One region of the Massilia sp. 01N410 genome, then DNA from elsewhere that is predicted to be linked to it. Evidence: predicted binding sites of a transcription regulator. Region 1 holds the regulator's gene; each other region holds the start of a gene.
What was found. Region 1 encodes LexA, which represses DNA repair genes until DNA is damaged. Its sites were predicted from a motif close to ACTGTATNNNNATACAGT; they were not measured.
Positions count from the first base shown of each region.

Region 2: the regulator LexA is predicted to act here: its motif matches at 2,020-2,037, upstream of recA (recombinase RecA).
Region 3: the regulator LexA is predicted to act here: its motif matches at 1,866-1,883, upstream of AC1DOP_RS06580 (VRR-NUC domain-containing protein).
Region 4: the regulator LexA is predicted to act here: its motif matches at 1,958-1,975, upstream of imuA (translesion DNA synthesis-associated protein ImuA).

Region 1 covers NZ_JBFTRV010000017.1:132,649-136,320, forward strand. The annotation lists gene AC1DOP_RS20900 (tetratricopeptide repeat protein) at 1-464, shown strand, start outside; gene AC1DOP_RS20905 (tetratricopeptide repeat protein) at 539-1,303, shown strand; gene lexA (transcriptional repressor LexA) at 1,409-2,050, opposite strand; gene rpsF (30S ribosomal protein S6) at 2,334-2,717, shown strand; gene priB (primosomal replication protein N) at 2,751-3,035, shown strand; gene rpsR (30S ribosomal protein S18) at 3,055-3,345, shown strand; gene rplI (50S ribosomal protein L9) at 3,379-3,672, shown strand, end outside.
Region 2 covers NZ_JBFTRV010000028.1:31,433-35,104, reverse strand. The annotation lists gene AC1DOP_RS25425 (sensor histidine kinase) at 1-1,181, opposite strand, end outside; gene AC1DOP_RS25420 (response regulator) at 1,203-1,910, opposite strand; gene recA (recombinase RecA) at 2,101-3,183, shown strand; gene recX (recombination regulator RecX) at 3,201-3,659, shown strand.
Region 3 covers NZ_JBFTRV010000003.1:350,474-354,145, reverse strand. The annotation lists gene AC1DOP_RS06585 (ATP-dependent DNA helicase) at 1-200, opposite strand, end outside; gene AC1DOP_RS06580 (VRR-NUC domain-containing protein) at 197-1,855, opposite strand; gene AC1DOP_RS06575 (hypothetical protein) at 1,957-2,679, opposite strand; gene AC1DOP_RS06570 (M15 family metallopeptidase) at 2,736-3,575, shown strand.
Region 4 covers NZ_JBFTRV010000017.1:604-4,275, reverse strand. The annotation lists gene AC1DOP_RS20315 (Y-family DNA polymerase) at 1-1,269, opposite strand, end outside; gene imuA (translesion DNA synthesis-associated protein ImuA) at 1,199-1,939, opposite strand; gene trhA (PAQR family membrane homeostasis protein TrhA) at 2,207-2,824, shown strand; gene AC1DOP_RS20300 (hypothetical protein) at 2,860-3,114, opposite strand; gene AC1DOP_RS20295 (class I SAM-dependent rRNA methyltransferase) at 3,299-3,672, opposite strand, start outside.

The sequences.
Region 1 (3,672 bases):
TGGTATCGGGCAAGTTTGCCTGCCCGATACCGAAGCTTCCGGTGGTCTCCAGGACCAATGAGGAAATTAACCGCATCCAGGCCGAGATCGCCCAGTGGGAAACCTGCCACAACGATTTCGTCGCCAACGTGAAGCAGGCGCCGCAAGGCAGCAAACGTATCCCGCCCGACGTCTTCAAGTTGATGAGTCCGCGTGAGGCCGAGCAGGCGGCCGGCCGCGTCAACGATGCCCTGACGGGCGCCGCCATGCGCCGCCAGGCCGAGGCGCTGGCCTTTGCCGGCGACCGTGACGCCTGGTACGCGGCCACCGAAAAGTTTGTCAACGAGGCGAACGCCAGGACCGAGGACGACAAGCGCCGCCATAACGACGAGCAACAGCACGCACGGGAAGCCAATGATTCCTACCTGCGTAAAATGGGGGAGCAGGCGCCGCGTCCGCAGCGTTCGTGGGGCGGCAACAAGTAAGGATTGTTGAGCTGGCAGGGCTGTGGGGGTATGATAAATTTCTTTTTCACAGCCCTGCTTCACAGCTCTTTTCCATGAAGACTCTCCTGTTATGCGTCGCATTGCTGGCGGCCGGCTCCGTCCGTGCCGACGAGCTGGCCGATGCCGACGCCCTGTTCGCCAAGAAGGCTTATCCAGAAGCCCTGCAGAAGTACACCAGGCTGGCCAATGCCGGCAACGTCACGGCCCAGCAGCACCTGGGCGAAATGTATTTTTACGGCGAAGCCGGCGCCATCGACATGGACAAGGCCACCGCCTGGTTCCGCAAGGCGGCGGCCAAAGGCAATGCCGTCGCCATCGCCTCGCTCGAGATGATGAAGCAGCGCGAGGTCCGCCGCGCCGACATCGACTACTGGATGACGAAATACGACGGCTCGGATGTCCGTACCGACGAGTACCGCTGCCCGGCGCCGCGCTTCCCGGCGGTGTCGCGCCAGACCGAGGAGATCGACCGCTACAGCGCGAAGATGAAGACCTGGCAGGATTGCTACAACCGCTATGCCGAGCACCTGAATGCGGTCACCCCGCTGAGCAAGCGTATTCCCGAGGACATCCGTAAACTGATGACCAAGGCCGAATACGAGACGGCAAGCAAGCACCTGGACGCGGTGCAGGAGGGGCTGTCGGAAGACGCCAGGATCAGCGCCAAGATGGTCGTGGCCGACTTCACTGTCTGGCGCGACGCCACCGACGCCTATGTCAGCCAGCACAACGAGATCGTCAAGAGCGGGCCGACGCCCGAACGCGAGAAGGACCTGGAAGCGCGCAAGAACAACTATAACGGCGCAGGCACGAAGTAAGCCGTCCGCCGAATGAGAAACGCCCCGCAGGCGCAAGCCGGGCGGGGCGTTTATTTTGCCAAGTGGCAAAAATTAGTGCCGGCTCGGTGCCGGCTTAGTGCCAGCTCAGTGCCAAGAGCGCAGCAGGCCGACGGCCAGGCCTTCGAGCGCGAACTCGTCGGTGTGCGGATCGACCGTGATGACGGAGAAGTCCGGGTTTTCCGGCAGCAGTTCGATGGTGCCGCCGCTCTTGCGGTAGCGCTTGACGGTGACTTCGTCGCCGATGCGGGCGACCACGATCTGGCCGTTCTTTGCCGAATCCACTTTCTTGACGGCCAGGAAGTCGCCGTCGCAGATGCCGGCGTCGCGCATCGACCAGCCCTTGACCTTCAGCAGGAAGTCGGGCTTGCTCGAAAACATGGCCGGGTCGACCGAGTAGGTGGCCTCGACGTGTTCCTGGGCCAGGATCGGCGAACCGGCGGCGACGCGGCCGACCAGCGGCAGCGACATCAGCAGGGCGGCCGGGACTGCCGGTGCCGGAGCGGGTTCGGCTGCGGCGCCGACCAGGCGGATGCCGCGCGAGGTGCCGGGGGAGATTTCGATCGCGCCCTTGCGCGCCAGGGCCTGCAGGTGTTCCTCGGCCGCATTGGCCGAGCGGAAGCCCAGCTCCTGCGCGATTTCGGCGCGGGTCGGCGGGAAACCGGTGTTGTCGATCGCTTCCTTGATCAGGTTGAGGATCTGTTCTTGCCGTGCGGTGAGCTTGAGCATGTCAAAGATTAATTCGTAGGTGAGCGGTAGTGCGGGGCGAACCCGATACCCTGTATTTTTGTACAGTATTGCGCCGGGCGCAAGGGGAATCCGTGCGATTTGCCGGTTTTTTTTGCCTGCCGGGCACAGCCGATGCTCGGTAGGCAAGCCGGGCCGCCAACGCGGCCTCGAAATGGCGATTGAGCTCTTGACGTTTTTGCGGTTATAATGTCGGGCTTTCCCTTCCCACACTCGTCTTGACGCCGAGGTGGGCATTTGTTTAAACGTCCTTAAGGAGTGTTGCATGCGTCATTATGAAATCGTGTTTATCGTCCACCCGGACCAGAGCGAGCAGGTTCCGGCGATGATCGAGCGCTACAAGACCACGGTCACCTCGCGCGGCGGTAACATCCACCGCGTCGAAGACTGGGGCCGCCGTCAAATGGCTTACCAGATCCAGAAGCTGCCGAAGGCACACTACATCTGCATGAACATCGAGTGCGACAACGAGACCCTGGTCGAGCTGGAAACCGCATTCAAATTCAATGATGCCGTGCTGCGTCACCTGACCGTCAAGATGAAGAAGGCCGAAACCGCGCCGTCGCCGATGATGAAATCGGTGCAGCGCGAAGACGCAGCCAAGAGCCATCGCGCCGAGCAGGCAGCTGCTCCGGCCGCAGCCGCTTAATTCTTAATCTTAAGAAAGAAGCGCGCAAGGGCAGTGAACGAGCTGTTGCTGGTCGCAAGCATCGCGGAACGCGATGCCCTGCGCTACACCCCGGCCGGCATCCCCATCGTCAGCGGCATCCTGCAACATGGATCGCAGCAGGTGGAAGCAGGGATTGCCAGGCAGGTCGAATTCGAGATCACCGCGCTGGCCGCGGGCGATGTTTCGAAGCGATTTGCCGACGCCGAACTCGGTGCCGTCTACGAGTTTCGAGGGTTCATGGCCAGGAAGAACCGCAACAGCAAAGCCCTGGTGTTTCACATCATTGATTTCATTTAGATAGATACAGGAGCCTAAAATGGCATTCGGTAAAAAGTTCGACAAAAACAAAGCCAAGGAAAAACTGAAGCGTAAACAGCAGAACCCGCTGTTCAAGCGCAAGAAGTTCTGCCGCTTCACCGCTGCAGGCGTGGAACAGGTTGACTACAAAGACGTCGACACCCTGAAGGATTTCGTCCAGGAAAACGGCAAGATCATGCCGGCACGCCTGACCGGTACCAAGGCGCACTACCAGCGCCAAGTGGACACCGCCATCAAGCGCGCCCGCTACCTGGCCCTGCTGCCGTACACCGACCTGCACAACGCTTAATCGTCGGTCACGACACGTATACTGGAGAATAATATGCAAGTCATCCTGCTGGAAAAAGTCGTCAACGTCGGCAACTTGGGCGACGTCGTCAAGGTCAAGGACGGTTACGCACGTAACTTCCTGATCCCGCAAAAGAAAGCCCGCCGTGCAACCGAATCGGCCGTGGCCGAGTTCGAAGTCAAGCGCGCCGAACTGGAAAAAGCAGCCGCCGAGAAACTGGCAGCCGCTCAAGGCCAGGGCGACAAGCTGAACGGCATGACCATCACCATCGCCCAGAAAGCTGGCGTGGACGGCCGTCTGTTCGGTTCCGTGACCAACTTCGACATC
Region 2 (3,672 bases), on a different contig from region 1:
AGGATCTCCAGCGGTCCGTCCGGGTCTTCGTAGCCGAGGTCGATCTCGTGGGCGAAGGAGGCCGGCACCCAGTCCAGCACCACGCTGCGCGCCAGAAGCGCGAGGTCGAGCGGCTCCAGCGCCAGGCCGGCATGCGGCTGGTTTTCCGCGCGCGCCAGCGCCAATAATTGATTGACCAGGCGCGTCGCCGATTCCGAACTCTTGGCCAGCTGCTCCAGTGAGCGGTGGATCTCGTCCGGATCGATCTGGCGCAGGGCGAGTTCCGACTGCATGCGCATGCCGGCCAGCGGGGTCTTCATCTGGTGCGCGGCGTCGGCGATGAAGCGCTTCTGGGCGTCGATGGTGTGCGCCAGGCGCGCCAGCATGTCGTTCAGCGAACCCACCAGCGGCGAGATCTCTTCCGGCACCTGGCGCGAATCGATCGGCGACAGGTCGTCCGGTGGCCGCGCGCGGATCCGTTCCTGCAGCTGGGCCAGCGGCGACAGGCCGCGCGACAGCGCGAACCAGACCAGGGCCAGGATCACCGGCAGGATGATGAACTGCGGCAGGATCACGCCCTTGATGATCTCGTTGGCGAGCTGGGCGCGCTTTTCCAGGGTTTCCGCCACCTGCACCAGGGCCAGGCGCGGTTCGCCGCTGACGCCCGTTCCCGGGTCGGGCAGGGGCTGCAGGTTGACCCAGGCATAGGCGACCCGCACCGGGGTGCCGTGCAGGCTCTCGTTGCGGAAGTGAACGCGGCCGCTGCGTTCGGCGTCATCCAGCGGCGGCAGCGGCAATTCGCGGTCGCCGTCGACGGCTTCGTTGCGCGGTCCCGTGATCTGGAAGTAGACGCTGTCGACGTCGTCGGCACGCAGGAAGTCGCGCGCGCTGCCGGGCAGGCGCGCCACCACCTTGCCGTTTACTTCCTTGACCTGCTGGGCCAGCACGGTGACGCTGTCTTCGAGCGCATGGTCGAAGGGCTGGTTGGCGATCGATTTCGCGACCAGGTAGGTGATGGCGATGCTCATCGGCCACAGCAACAGCAGCGGGGCCAGCATCCAGTCGAGGATCTCGCCGAACAGCGAATGCTGCATGCTCTCCTCGGGCTCGGGCCGCGGAGGAACATACACGGGATCGAAGGTCGAACCGGGGCCGGATTCGGGCGCGATGATGCCGGCGCCGCGCCGCTTGAGGGACCTCATGTGCCGGCCTTGCCCGCCGCCTTACTTGCCGCTGCCGGCGGCCTGCGCCTTGCGTGCGCTGTCGGAATAGCGCTCCAGGCAGTAGCCCAGGCCGCGCACGGTGGCGATGCGGATGCCGCCGGTCTCGATCTTCTTGCGCAGGCGGTGCACGTAGACTTCGATGGCGTTGTTCGACACTTCCTCGCCCCATTCGCACAGGTGGTCGACCAGCTGTTCCTTGGACACCAGGCGGCCGGTGCGCGCCAGCAGGATCTCGAGCAGGCCCAGCTCGCGCGCCGACAGGTCCAGCATCTGGTCGTCGATGTAGGCGCTGCGCCCGACCTGGTCGTACACCAGCGGGCCGTGGCGGATCACGGTCGAGCCGCCGCCCTGGCCGCGCCGGGTCAGGGCGCGCACCCGCGCCTCCAGCTCGGAGAGGGCGAAGGGCTTGGCCATGTAGTCGTCGGCGCCGGCGTCGAGGCCACCCACGCGCTGCTCGATCGAGTCGGCGGCGGTGAGGATCAGCACCGGCAGCAGCGAACCGCGCGCGCGCAGGCGGCGCAGCACGTCGAGCCCGGACAGCTTCGGCAGGCCGAGATCGAGGATCAGCAGGTCGAATTCCTGGGTCGACAGCGCGGTGTCGGCATCCTGGCCGTTCTTCACGCAGTCGATCGCGTAGCCGGACTGGCGCAGGGAGCGCGTCAGGCCATCGGCAAGTACGCTATCATCCTCCGCTAGTAAAATACGCATGATCTCCCCCTGGTTTTGTCGTTTGAGCCTAGCTTACCCGCATATTGTGTTTGATATCTCGCAACATGTCGAATTGATCAAATGGCGGTAAATATCGCTTGCCAAAACCACTGGGATTTTATACAGTACTTCCTATTGAAATCGCGCGAGCGGTCCCTATCTTGGTTCACTCTAGGACTGAAAGTAAATCATGGACGATAAAAAATCCGCAGTAAACGCAGCAGAGAAGGGCAAGGCGCTGGCAGCAGCCCTCGCGCAGATCGAAAAGCAATTCGGCAAGGGCTCGGTCATGCGCATGGACACCAATGCGCCGGTCGAGGAAGTACAAACCGTGTCCACCGGCTCGCTGGGCCTGGACATCGCACTGGGCGTCGGTGGCCTGCCGCGCGGCCGTATCGTCGAGATCTACGGTCCGGAGTCGTCGGGTAAAACCACGCTGACCCTGCAAACCATTGCCCAGATGCAGAAAATGGGCGGCACCTGCGCCTTCATCGACGCCGAGCACGCGCTGGACGTCACCTATGCGCAGAAGCTGGGCATCAAGCTGGACGAACTGCTGATCTCGCAGCCGGACACCGGCGAGCAGGCGCTTGAAATCACCGATGCGCTGGTGCGTTCGGGCAGCGTCGACATGGTGGTCATCGACTCGGTGGCGGCACTGACCCCGCGCGCCGAGATCGAAGGCGACATGGGTGATTCGCTGCCGGGCCTGCAAGCCCGTCTGATGTCGCAGGCGCTGCGCAAGCTGACCGCGTCGATCAACCGTACGAACACCCTGGTGATCTTCATTAACCAGATCCGTATGAAGATCGGCGTCATGTTCGGCAGCCCGGAAACCACGACCGGCGGTAACGCGTTGAAGTTCTACGCCTCCGTGCGTCTGGACATCCGCCGTACCGGTTCGATCAAGGCCGGCGACGAGGTGATCGGTAACGAAACCAAGGTCAAGGTCGTCAAGAACAAGATCGCTCCTCCGTTCAAGGAAGCCCACTTCGACATCCTGTATGGCGAAGGCACTTCCCGCGAAGGCGAGATCATCGACTTGGGCGTGGATAACAAGATCGTCGAGAAGTCGGGCTCCTGGTACAGCTACGGTGGCGAACGCATCGGTCAAGGTAAAGACAATGCGCGTATCTACCTGCGCGAGCGCCCGGCCCTGGCCCGCGAGATCGAAAACAAGGTCCGCGCCGCCCTGGGCGTGCGCGAACTGGCGCCGGTCGCTGCCGGTGACGGCGCCGGTGCGGCCGAGCTGACCGCTGTCGGCGAAGAGTAATCTTCGATAGCGTCTCAGTGAAACAGGTCCTGAGTCTCAAGGCTCGTGCGTTGAAGTATCTGTCGACGCGCGAGCACAGCCGGATCGAGCTGGGGCGCAAGCTGTCTCGCTATGCCGAGGAGGGGGACGACGTCGAAGCCCTCCTCGATTTCCTCGAAAAGAACAACTGGCTGTCGCAGGAAAGGTTCGCCGAGTCTCTGGTGCACCGCCGTGCCGGCCGCTACGGCAACAGCCGCGTGCTGGCGGAACTCCAGCAGCACGGCGTGAAGGGCGAAGAACTCGACGAGCTCAAGTCCGGCCTGAAGGAAACCGAAATTGCCCGCGCCCGCGAAGTGTGGCGCCGCAAGTTCAACCGGGTTCCGCAGGATGCCGAAGATCGTAGTAAACAGATGCGCTTCCTCATGGCGCGTGGTTTTTCGCAGAGCGCGATCCGCAGCGCAATGCAGGGACGAGACGAGGACGACGAGGAATCGTGACCCTCGGTTTGGC
Region 3 (3,672 bases), on a different contig from region 1:
TGCAGCAGGCCGTAGTCGCCCGCCAAGCCGACTTCGGCGCGGTAATGCTCGCCGCGCCGCGACGCCACCACGGCGTGGCCGGCGATGCCTTCGAGGGCGGTCGGCGAGGGCGTGAAGCGCAGGTCGAGGTCGCCCTGCTTGGCGGTGAACTCGCACAGCGCCCGCACCGCCACCGTGTATCCTTTCGCGGCAGCGGTCAAGCCGCCTCCTGCCACTGCAGGTAGCACACCGTGACCGGCATGCCGTGCTCGGCGCAGAAGTCGATCCAGCGCAGCTGGTTGTCCTGCAGGCGGTCGCCGGGACCCTTCACTTCGATCATGTCGTAGCGGCCTTCGCCCGGCCAGAACTGGATCAGGTCGGGGAAGCCGGTGCGGTTGTCCTTCACGTCCTGCAGGATGCGGCGGAACCACAGCTTCAGGTGGGCGGCCGGGATGCAGCGCAGCGCCAGTTCGATGATCTCGCGGTCGAGCCAGTCCCAGGCCACGAAGGGCGACTGGATGCCGGCCTTGTCTTCCCAGGTGGCGAGGATGGCGTCGACGTGGCTGCCGTCGTCCAGGCGCGCCAGGCAGGCCTCGAACTCGCGCGCGCGGCGCTGGTGGAAGTCGGGGCTGTACAGGTCGGCCGGACCGCGGTGGAAGGGGTGGAAGAAGGCGCCGGGAATCGCCGCGAACACCGCCGGCCAGCACAAGAGGCCGAACAGGGTATTCGCCAGCGTGTTCTCGACGTAGTAGACCGGCGCTTCGTCGCGGTGCAGGTGGCCCAGCACCACGCCCTCGACCCGCCATTCTCCACTCGGGACGGGCAGGTTCAGGTCCAGCCGCGCGGCCTTGCTGGTGCGCCGCGCCTTCGGCGTGACGTGGCCTAGCTTGCGCGCCAGGCGCGGGCCGATGCGCAGCAGGTGCTGGCGCTCGGCTTCGTTTTCCGGCGCCTCGTTCGCCTGGCAGAACAGGGCATAAGCCTGGTCGAACTTCTCGTCCTTCTCCAGCACGCGCATGGCGCGCGAGCGGGCGCCGGGGAAGCGGCAGCCGGCATAGACGGCGTGGGCGGCCTCCCAATCCTTGTCCTTCTCGAGCTGCTGGCCGAGGCGGTACAAGAGTTTTTCGCGGCGGCTGTCCAGCCAGTCGTTGCCGAAGCTGTGGCGTGGCACTTCCTGCACCAGCTCGCGCAATTCCGGGGAGCCCGGCTCCAGCGTCTCGAAGCGTTCGCGGCAGGCGTGCAGCTGCAGGTAATGTTCGATGTCCTGGCGCGAACGGAAGCCGCGCGAGGCTTCCGAAAATTCCACCTGCTCGTAGCGGAACAGGCCGAGGTCGGACAGCACGAACTCGGTCCAGTCCTGGTGCAGGTTGCCGAAGAAGAGCAGGCGCAGGCGGTCGCACAGCGCCTTCACGGCGATCGAAAACAGGGTGTCCTTCGAACCGGGATACCACTGCGAGAAGGGGCGCGCTTCGGCATGCCCGTCGCGCAGCGCTTCCAGCTGCTGGTCCTTGCGCGCCGCCTTCAGCGGCGCCGTCAAGCCGAAGGCCTCGACGATCTCGGGCTTGACCAGCAGTTCGAACAGCTCGGCGATGTCCAGCACCGGATCAAGGGCGATCCAGCCGGTCGGCAGCAGCGCCTCGGCGGCCGCGAGCGGGCAGCCGATCTCCGGATAGTTCATCTTCGAGGCGCGGAACAGGCTGCCCTTGCGCATCACCATGCGCACGAACAGGGCCTGGGAAGGGCGGGGCAGCTGGGCGAAGGCCTGGATGAAGGCTTGCTCGCCGTCGTCGAGCAGATCGGCGTAGCGCTGGGCGATCCAGTCGAGGACGCGCTGGAAATTATCCAGATAATAAAACTCGTTTTCCAGAACCCTGTTCATGTCGCACCATACTGTGGCTTTGTACAGTATAGCGACGCGGCATGACTTTACCCAGCCATTGTGTGGCTTTTTTACCGCGGCGTGCTCTTTTGCCAAGCTTGCTAAGGCTTGCTGGCGGCGTCCTCTGCTTCCTGGCGCTTGCTGGCGTGCTGGATGATGGCCGAGATCAGGGCGACGTCGGTATCGACCGCGTCCTGGGCCGGTTTGGCGGACGGCGCCTGGCGGCCGCGGCGCGTTTCGGCGTGGGCAGGCGCCCTGGCCGCCACGGTCCGCGGCGCCGGTTTGGCGGCGGCGTGGGCGGCCAGGCGTGGCGGATCGCGCTGGGCGTCGCGCGGGGCGATGCGTCCCGCGTGCTGCTGCGGCGGCAGCGTACGTACCGGGGCCGGCGCCGGCGCGTCGGTCACGGGCGCGGGGGCGACCTCGACGACGGTCGCGCCGCCGGCCGGCAGGGTCTCCGCCAAGGGTTCGGCGGCGCCTGTCCTTCCGGGCGCTGGGAGCGCCGGGGCAGGCGGCGCGGCGACGGTGGCGGCCGACTTGCCCTCCGCGCCGGCACCGGCCAGCGCGGCAGCGGTCGGGGAGGGCGCGCCGCCATCCCCCGCCAGCCAGGCCAGCGTGCCGACCAGGCCGACCACCAGCACGCCGGCGGTCCCGTACCAGAACAGGGCCGGCATGCGCCGCAGGCAGCGCAGCATGCGCTGCGGCAGTCCGGCTGACTCGTGGCGGTCGAGCATGGCGAGAATATTGATCTCGTTCGCCGAGCGCCGCGTCGAGGACATCAGGTTCGGACGCCGCGAGCCGGATTGATCTTCATCTGTAGGGCGCACCGTGTACCTCCTAAGATTGGACACCAATGCCAATTAGAAACAAACCGGAGAAGCGGATGCTGATCTTCCTCGCCCTTTTATATTTTTGTCTCGCTTGCAGCCTCATCTGGCTGGCCTGTTTCCCGTCCGGCCGCGCCTCCGTGCTCCAGTTCCTGGGCGGCCTGCAGCGCCGCATGCAGCTGCGCGCCGGCAGTTGGCGGGAGGAGGGCGCTGCCCGCCTGCGCGGCGCCGGACCGGGTCTGCGCTGGCGCTGGCGCGACGTGCGCGGCTGGATCCGCAAGCATCGCGCCCTCGTCGCCGTGGGCGTTCCGCTGGTGCTGGTGCCGCCGCTGGTGGCCTTGCTGATGCGCCGGCCGGATATGTTGCCGGGCTATGAGCCGCTAGATACCGTGGTCGACGCCCAGGTCGCGGCCCTCCTCAAGGGCGAGCAGCTGGTGCCGCCGGCCGCGCTGCCGCCGGTCGCCTTCACCACCCGCGAAGTCGAACTGCTGCGGCCGATGCTGGTCGACGCCAGCCGCAACTGGGGCCTGCTGCATCCCGACTTCAGCCAGCGCCTGCTGCTGGCCTTCCGCATCATGAAGGAAAAGTATGGCTACGAGATGGCGCTGCTCGAGGGCTACCGCAGCCCAACGCGCCAGGACATGCTGGCGAAGATGGGTTCGGCGGTGACGAATGCGCGCGCCTTCCAGAGCTGGCACCAGTACGGGCTGGCCGCCGATTGCGCGTTCTGGCGCGACGGCAAGCTGGTGATCTCGGAAAAGGATCCCTGGGCGATGCGCGGCTACCAGTTGTACGGCGAGGTGGCGGAATCCCTGGGACTGACCTGGGGCGGGCGCTGGGCCATGATGGACCTCGGCCATACCGAGCTGCGCCTGCGCGGGGTGATGCGGCGCTGACGATACGTGCTCTCGCGCCATTGTTTCAACTCAAGGATCGGCGCGGAAATAGTGCCAACATTCCCTGTGGCATTCTTTCAAACCCTGAACCGAACCC
Region 4 (3,672 bases), 130 kb from region 1:
CGGCTTGGCCAGCAGCCAGGTCGGACGCGGCAGGCTCATCACGTCGGGCGGCATCTGCGCATTGCGCGCGCGGTCGCTGACCTTCTGCTGCACCGGCACCCAGACATTCGCCTGCTCCGGACGGTAATCGGCCATCGGCCGCGCCTGCAGCACGTTGTCCGCGCCCAGGCGCGCCACCAGCAGCTCCAGCATGCGCATGCGGTCTTCCTCGCTGCCGCCCGGCTCCGGGAACAGGGAGTCGCTCAAGGGCGCCATCGGCTGCAGCTGCTTCGCCTCCAGGCCGAGGCCGATCACCGGCGCCTCCAGCACCAGCTTGGCCAGGCGTTCCTTCAGCAGGCGCACCAGATGCTCGTCGCGCCAGGCCGGCTCGGCCAGCGCCACCTCGACGCAGGTCGGCGGCCGCGCTTCCCTGCCCCGCTCGTGTTCGAGCCTGAGCACGATGCGCTCGACCGCCAGCTGGCGCGCGCACAGCCAGCCGGTCAGCTGCAGCAGCAGGCGGCGGGCGCCCGCCAGCAGCAGCTCGGCATCGTCGATGCGGTCGAACAGTTCGATACGCGCGGCAAAGGTTTCGGGGGCGGCGATCCACTCGTACAGTTCCGGACTCAGGCCGTAGGCGGCGTCCAGCAGGTCGAGCAATGCGCGCCCGCAGCGCCGCTGCAGGCCGGGACGCGGCAGGCGCCGCAGCTCGCCCAGGCTGGCGCAGCCGATGCCTTCGAACCAGGCCGCGAAGGGCCGCGCCGACGGCGCCAGCAGCAGGTCCAGCAGGTCGAGGCGGCGCACCAGGGTCGGCATCTTGAGCGTGCGCCGCATGCTCCTGTGACCGCCGGCGCGCGCCAGCAGCCAGGCGCCGCGCGCGGTCGGGGCGCAGGCGAGCGAGGCCGTGAAGCCCAGCGCGCGCACGTCCGCGCGCACGCGCCGGCACAGTGCGCGCACGCCGCCGAACAGGCGCAGGCTGGCGCCGACGTCCATCAGCAAGGTCCCCTCCTCGGCCTCGGCCACCTGCGGCGTGTACTGCAGCATCGCCAGCGCCACCGCATACAGGGCCTCGGCTTCACGCGGCGGCGAGCGCTCGTGGACCCTGGCATCGGGCATCAGCATCAGCACGCCGCCACGGCGCATGCCGGGCTGGACGCCGGCGGCGCGCGCCGTGGCGGACAACGCCAGCACGCGCTCCTGCTCGAGCACGACGCTGCCGGCGTCAGTGCACCAGCTGGGGCTGAAGACCTCGAGCGGCAGCCGGGGCAGGGACAGGCCGATCCACAGGCGCATGACGTTGCGGTTGAGTTTGTACCAGGTGGGAGGAAAGCGGCAGGAACAGCGGCGCATCGCGCTGCGGTCCCCGGCGCTTGACGAAGTCGATCTCGAGGCCGCCGGCCTGGGGCCGCAGCGCCAGGCGCAGCGGCGCGGGCGAGGCGTCCTGCCGGGAGGCCAGCGGGCGCATCATGAAGAACAGGGTCTCGCCGCCCTGCGCCGCCAGGTGCAGGCGGCGCAGGCTGTCGCCGCGCACCTGGCTCTGCCGCTCGAAGCCCGGCCAGAACAGCAGCGCGCCGCAACTGCCGCTGCGCAGCACCTGTTCGGCCGCCCATAGCGCATCGGCCATGCGGCTGGTGCGCAGCCAGATCAGCTGCGAAGGCGGCACGCCCAGCGCGGCCAGGGCCAGCGCCTGCGGCGGATGGGGCGGCTGCAGCAGCACGATGCGGCGCGCCGCCACCTCCGCCAGGGCCGGACGCAGCAGGCGCATCTCGCCGATGCCGGGCTGCTGCAGCAGCAGGTCGACCAGGGCGCCGGCCGGCCAGCCGCCGCCCGGCAGCTGCGCCGACAGGGCCGCGTGGCCGGTATCCACGCAGCGGCTTGAAGAACGCGCCAGCTGCGAGGCGCGCCAGAGCGACGGATGCAAGGATTCCGGCGCTGCTGAGGTGGAATCTGAGCAGTTGATCATAGGGTGATGCGAAGAAATACTGTATGTTTATACAGTACTATTCTCTTCAGGTTTTGGCAAGGTTTATCTTTTGGAACGCGCTGCCGGCTTCAAAAGCCATTGTTGTAAACCAAACCCGCCCACGCGCGACAATCCAAGCGTTTCAGTTTTACTGCATGCGATACTGTGCGAAGAGCTGAACTTCGGCACAGTGACGAATCAGCGACCGCCTGGTCGGATCATCACTATTTCGCTGCTGGCCGGCAGGAATTTCGCGAGTGCTGACTTATGTATTACGGCGAACGCCTCAACAGTGTCACGCATACCATTGGCGCGGTCCTGGCTGCGGCCAGCGGCGCGCTGTTGATCGTGGTGGCGGCGCGTGGCGGCGATCCCTGGAAAATCGCCAGCTTCAGCATCTACGCCGCCATGCTGCTGATCCTGTACCTGACGTCCACCCTATATCACAGCACTCGGGGCGCAGCCAAGAACGTACTGCGAAAGATGGACCATTGCGCCATCTATCTCTTAATCGCAGGCAGCTATACGCCATTCACTTTAGTCACGCTGCGTGGAATCTACGGTTGGTCGATGTTCGGCGTGGTCTGGGGATTGGCTGTATTCGGTATTGTCCAGGAAATCTGGTATGCCAAGGGCGCGCGTATTCTGTCGCTCGTCATCTATTTGATGATGGGCTGGCTTGCTGCGTTTGGCATCATGCCCCTGATTAGAGTCCTGGGCTGGCAGGGCTTTGCCTGGCTGGCAGGTGGAGGCTTGTTTTACACAATCGGCATCGTCTTTTACGCTACCGACCACAAAGTGCGCCATGGCCACGGCATCTGGCACTTGTTCGTCCTCGGCGGCAGCATTTGCCACTACATCGCCGTTTTCTTTTACGTCGCCTGAAACCCGGCCTGCCACGTACTCCGGCGCTCTTCTACTCAGCAGCCTTCCATGTCCTTGACGATCCGTGTGATGCTGATGGCAGGCGGATCGCTTGCCGGAAACGATTCTTCCAGTCCTTCATCCAGCAATTCATTCTTGTGCTTCGGACTTGTTTCATCGACTTCGTGAAACCGGTTCGACGACGCACATCGTGTTTCACCAGCCCGACCCGCATGGAGACGGATATTCGATTTTCCGGCCGGCATTTTGGAGAGCAGCAAGGGCTCGACCACTTCCACATATTCCATCATATGACTCCCACTTTTCCATGCTTCATCGCAGTCGGGTCGTGGCAGGCTGTCTCAGGCGACTTGTTTCGAATCTTGCGCCGGTCGTCGAGGCGGCCGGCTTACCTGCCGTGGATCATCAGAAAAACAATGAAGTAGTTTCACACGCAGGACGATTTTACGCGCCTTATGAATTCACGCACGAATCTCAGCGCGGATACACGAAGCCGGTGCGGATATCGGTCGGCAGCAGGCGCTTGCCATCGCGTACCATCAGGCGCTGGGGCGGCTCGTCGCCGGCCAGCGCACGCCATATCACGGGCAGCCCTTCGCCCTTGCGCAACAGCTCGTCGCTGCGTTCGAATACGTTGAGACAACCCGTGGCGGCCAGCAGCGCCTGCACGATGGTCACCTTCCACAAGTCGACACCGGCAGCATTGAACTGGCATACCAGGTAACCGCCGGTCCCGCCATAGCTGTGCACCAGCAGGCCCGGCAAGCCGTCTTTTTCGCCATCGATCACCAGCGCCAAGGCTTGTGGATCGGCGCCCTGCACGGCAGCGGCGCGCCGCGAGACCGCGG